DNA from 2 places in the Pediococcus inopinatus genome. Region 1 is predicted to be linked to the other one. Evidence: predicted binding sites of a transcription regulator. Region 1 holds the regulator's gene; the other holds the start of a gene.
The links. The regulator NrdR, encoded in region 1, represses ribonucleotide reductase genes. The targets are predictions, from matches to a motif close to ACACNATATATNGTGT.
Positions count from the first base shown of each region.

Region 2: a site for NrdR is predicted at 1,276-1,291, ahead of nrdD (anaerobic ribonucleoside-triphosphate reductase). Genes of this name have one in related genera too.

Region 1 is NZ_CP019981.1:657,433-659,925, forward strand. It holds gene mutM (bifunctional DNA-formamidopyrimidine glycosylase/DNA-(apurinic or apyrimidinic site) lyase) at 1-90, shown strand, start outside; gene coaE (dephospho-CoA kinase) at 90-686, shown strand; gene nrdR (transcriptional regulator NrdR) at 707-1,210, shown strand; gene PI20285_RS03395 (replication initiation and membrane attachment family protein) at 1,210-2,493, shown strand, end outside.
Region 2 is NZ_CP019981.1:172,913-175,405, forward strand. It holds gene PI20285_RS00845 (serine hydrolase) at 139-1,101, shown strand; gene nrdD (anaerobic ribonucleoside-triphosphate reductase) at 1,380-2,493, shown strand, end outside.

The DNA.
Region 1 (2,493 bases):
TGTGGTACAGCGATTGAGCGGATTAAAGTGGCTCAACGGGGGACTCATTTTTGTCCGTTTTGTCAGAAATTAATTGAGGTTAAAGGTTAATGACAGTTATCTTAGGATTAACTGGTGGCATTGCTACAGGGAAGTCAACGGTTAGCAGTTATTTAAAAAAACTAGGGTATCCAGTCGTTGACGCAGACCAGATTGCTCGTGAGATTGTGCAGCCAGGGACTATAGTTGCTGACCAATTGCGGATAATTTTCGGGGATGCAATTTTTGATGGTGCTAAGCTAAATCGAAACCGGTTAGGAAAAATTGTTTTTGGAAGCTCTGTGCAATTACAAAAACTTAATGCGGTGATGCAACCGGCAATTAGAACGAAAATTCTACAAACATTAAAAGCAGAAAAAAAAGAGTCGACAAAATTAATTGTTTTGGACGCGCCACTGCTCTTAGAACAAGGATATCAGAAGTTTGTGGATCAAATTATGGTTGTTGTGAGTGATGCCAACGTTCAACGGGAGCGTTTAATCCGCCGTGATGGCTTTTCTAAAAAAGAAGCTGAACAGCGAATAACGGCGCAGTGGTCCTTAGAAAAGAAAATTAGTTTCGCTGATATTGTGATTGATAACAGTGGGTCTATTGAAGAAACACGTCAGCAAGTGGTAAAATGGCTTGACAATAGTAAGTTACGTTAGTAAGTGGAGGTAGAGTGCCCATGAGATGTCCACATTGTCATCACAATGGTTCTCGAGTGGTGGATAGTCGTCCAACAGATGATGGGCGTGTGATCCGCCGCAGAAGAGAATGTGAAGCATGCGGTTTTAGATTTACAACGTTTGAAAGAATTGAAGCATCACCTTTGTTGGTGATTAAGAAAAACGGGACACGAGAAGAGTTTAATCGAGAAAAACTACTCCGCGGGCTTATTCGTTCTGCTGAAAAACGGCCAGTTGGTATGGACGAAATGTCCAAAATTGTGGATGAAGTTGAAAACAAAATTCGGGCCCTAGGCGAAAATGAAGTTTCTAGCCAAATCATTGGTGAGTATGTCATGAACTTACTGGCCAAAGTCGATGAAATTGCTTATATTCGTTTTGCCAGTGTCTACCGTCAATTTAAGGATATGAATGTATTTATGTCAGAATTGAAAGATATGATGGCAAAAGACAAAGCGACTAAAAAGAAAACTTCCAAAAAAGATGATGGTGGCGAGTCATAATGAATGAGGGATGGGCTAATTTAAGCCCCAAAGATGGTTTTTTAGTTACTCAAAGGGACTATTTGAGCGATTTTGATCAAAAAGTCCTTACTTTTTTATACCAACCGATTATTGGAGCTAAGGCGTTTAGCTTATTTTTGACGCTTTGGACCGAAATGAGTCCGACAACCATTCGTTCAGAGAGAAAGTCGCATTTAGAATTATTTGATATTCTGAATTGTGATTTACCCAATTTCTACTTGAGTCGACAAAAGTTGGAGGGAATCGGATTACTTAAATCTTTTGAAGGACAAGATAACCTTGGCCGTTATTTTGTGTATCAATTGATCAGACCTATATCACCAGACGCGTTTTTTAAGGATGATTTGCTGAGCAGCTTGCTTCTTGAAGCCATTGGTGAAAATCGGTTTAAAGAACTTGCTGCACAGTTTAAACTAACGCAAGTTGATAAAAAAAATCTAAAAGATGTTTCAACTGATTTTTTGACTGCTTTTCACATTTCAGATAACACGATTAAAGAACCTAATTTCTTAATTCGTGAGACTCAAGCAGAATTTAAGCAGGCCAAATCACAAACGGAGGATCAACTAATCAAGGTTGAAAACAATGATTTTGATTTTAAATTATTAAAAGACCTTCTGAGTCATGGTTTTACCAAGTGGGAGTCTGTTAATCAAGCCCAACGACTAATCTTGAGTGAACACCTTTTGTATGGAATTGACGAAGTTGAAATGAGCCGTCAAATTGGTCAAGCAACGGATTTAGTGACCAATCAGTTAAACACCAAGAAATTACAACAACAGATTTCTAAAAGCTTTACTAGCCAAACGGCCCATAAACAAGCTTATGCGGCGAGTCCTTCAAGTACAGAAACTAAACCAGTAGAAAGCTCGAAGACAGACGAAAACAAGTTGACGTCAGAAGACAAGCAGCTGATTAAAGCGGCTAAGTCCTATGCACCGGCAACTTATTTGGAAAATCTGAAGGTGGCTATCCATGGTGGCTATGTCACGTACGGTGAAAAACAAATACTTAAAGATTTAATTGATCGGAATTTATTTCCAGTGAGTGTTATAAATATTTTGCTCTCATACATTGTTATTGACCGGGGCGTCACAACGCTCCCTGGAAAATTAGTGGATACGGTGGTGAACAGCTGGAGTCGGGCACACGTTTCAACGCCTGAAGATGCTATTCTACAAATTAAAAGTTTTGCTACTGAAAAAAATAGTGCTCGTAAGCCAAGAGTAAGTTCACGAAAAGTTATTGAAAAAGAAACATTA
Region 2 (2,493 bases), 480 kb from region 1:
GCATTCATTTTGAAGACGAAAAATCTGAATATTTTGTGAATCTTTCAAAAATCTCTATAAAATAATAAGTTTGAAGTGTATGCTTGGACATGGAGATTTATCACGCAATCATGATGGTTTTATAAAAGGAAATAAAAAATGAATGATAAAAAAAGAAGGCAGTTTAACCGAACAGTTTTTAAAGCTTTTCCATGGGTCATGGGAGTTCTTTTGATTATTTTGGTGTTCCTTCAAATTAATAGTAATAGCAGTAAAGCCCAATCTAAGTCGGGCACTGATAGTAGTCAGCAGGCCACTGTCAGTTCAAGTTCTTCTGAAGTCACGAATAAACAGAAAAAAATCAAGGCCGAACTTGCGAGCTATTTAAAAACGGTGACCAAAGATGGGACAGTCAGTGTCAGTTTTTATAATTTAGGTGCGACACCAAAAAGTAAGGCAGCTGCTAGCACGGACGCAGCTGTTTATAAGCCGGGGAGTTTGGTAACTGAAGCCGATGCCCACACCGCGCAAACTGCGGCTAGCACTTATAAATTATTTATTGCAGCTTATCTGATGCACCAAAAGCAAAATGGTAAATTTAATTGGACGTCGAGTAATACAGAAGGATTTGATCAGATGATTGTGGATAGTGCCAATACCTTTGCTGATAGTGAGCTTAAAAGCTATGGGATGGCTGCTGTCAATAAATTTATCGGCAGTCAGGGCTGGTATACGCCGGTATTTCAACAAACGGTTATCGCCAAGACGACCAGTCACAGCCTGATGCTCTTGCTCGAACAGCTTGCGGCCGGAACCGGGCCATTTAAAAATGCCAGTGACCGAGAAAAAATTCTAAAATTAATGAGTGAACAGATTTATCGAACGGGAATTCCCGCTGGCGCAAGTGCTGCTAAAACGGGAACCAAAGTGGCTGATAAAGTTGGCTTTCTAAATGATACCAACAATGATGCTGGAATAGTGACCCTACCCAATGGTCAGAAATATATATTGGTTATTATGACCCATGGCCAAGGACAATCGGGCTTTAGCGGTTTTCCTAAAATGGCTGAAATCACCAAAAAGGTTCAAACGATCGTTTATGGGACAAATGCGGGAAAATAAAATTTGAATTTAAATAAGGATCAGGAATTTCTTAACCGAAATTTTTGATCCTTATTTTTGTTGGCGTGATTACTTGAAAAAAGTTTTTTTGAGGCAAACGGCAGCACCACACCTTTAAGCCAACTTAGTTAAAAAAATTCCCAAAAAAGTCATATACAAATATAGTTAAACGGTCTACTATATATAGTATGCACAGCAAATAAAAACACAACTGATTGTGTACTTTTGCTTACTAAAAGGAAATAATCGATTACATATAAAGCAGTAGGAGGTACAATATGATATCAACATTTCAGGACAAATTAGGACTATTACGAACATCACTTATTCAAAAAAGAGATGGTGAACAGACTAAATTTTACCCGTATAAGTTACTTTTTAGTCTTCGCCAGGTAGTGGCAGATAAAAAAATTCAGGATCAGATTTGTGAAGCATTGGTCAATCAATTTCATGATCAGGCAGTGATTAGCACCCAAGCAATTCATAATGCGGTGATTCAGCAATTAAAAAATTGTGGTTTAGAAGATTCAGCAACGGCTTATGCAGATTATTTTGATAAAGAGCAGCAGAATTTTTCTGATGCCACCAATGTGCAAAAACGGATCGAAAAAGTTTTCGAGCGGGATGCCGAAGTTGTTCATGAAAATGCCAATAAGGACAGCACTATTTTTAATACACAACGCGATTTGGAAGCCGGTGCGGCCAGTCGGGCGATGGGCTTGAAGATGTTACCAGAATTAGTTGCGAAGGGCCATTTACGGGGCGATATCCATTGGCATGATTTGGATTATTCACCAGTTACCCCGGAAACTAATTGTTGTTTGATTGATTTTGATGGGATGCTTAAAAACGGCTATAAAATTGGTAATGCCGAAGTCGATTCGCCGCGGTCCATTCAAACGGCGACGGCGCAAATGGCTCAGATCATCGCCAATGTGGCGTCACTTCAGTACGGCGGTTGCTCTGCTAATCGGGTAGATCAATTATTGGCACCATATGCCGAAATTAATTATCAAAAACACTTGGCTGACGCTAAAGATTGGGTTTCTCCAGATAAGCAAGAAGCCTATGCCAAAAGTAAAACTAAAAAAGATATTTATGATGCGATGCAGGCTTTGGAATACGAAATTAATACTTTGTATTCTTCCCAGGGGCAAACGCCTTTTACAACGGTGAATTTCGGGCTCGGAACCAGTTGGATTGAACGTGAAATTCAAAAATCCATTTTAAAAATTCGAATTAAAGGATTAGGTACCGAACACAGAACAGCAATTTTTCCGAAATTAATTTTTACACTTAAACGTGATTTGAATTTGCATCCAACCGATCCTAACTATGACATTAAACAATTAGCGATTGAATGTTCTACTAAACGCATGTACCCCGATTTAT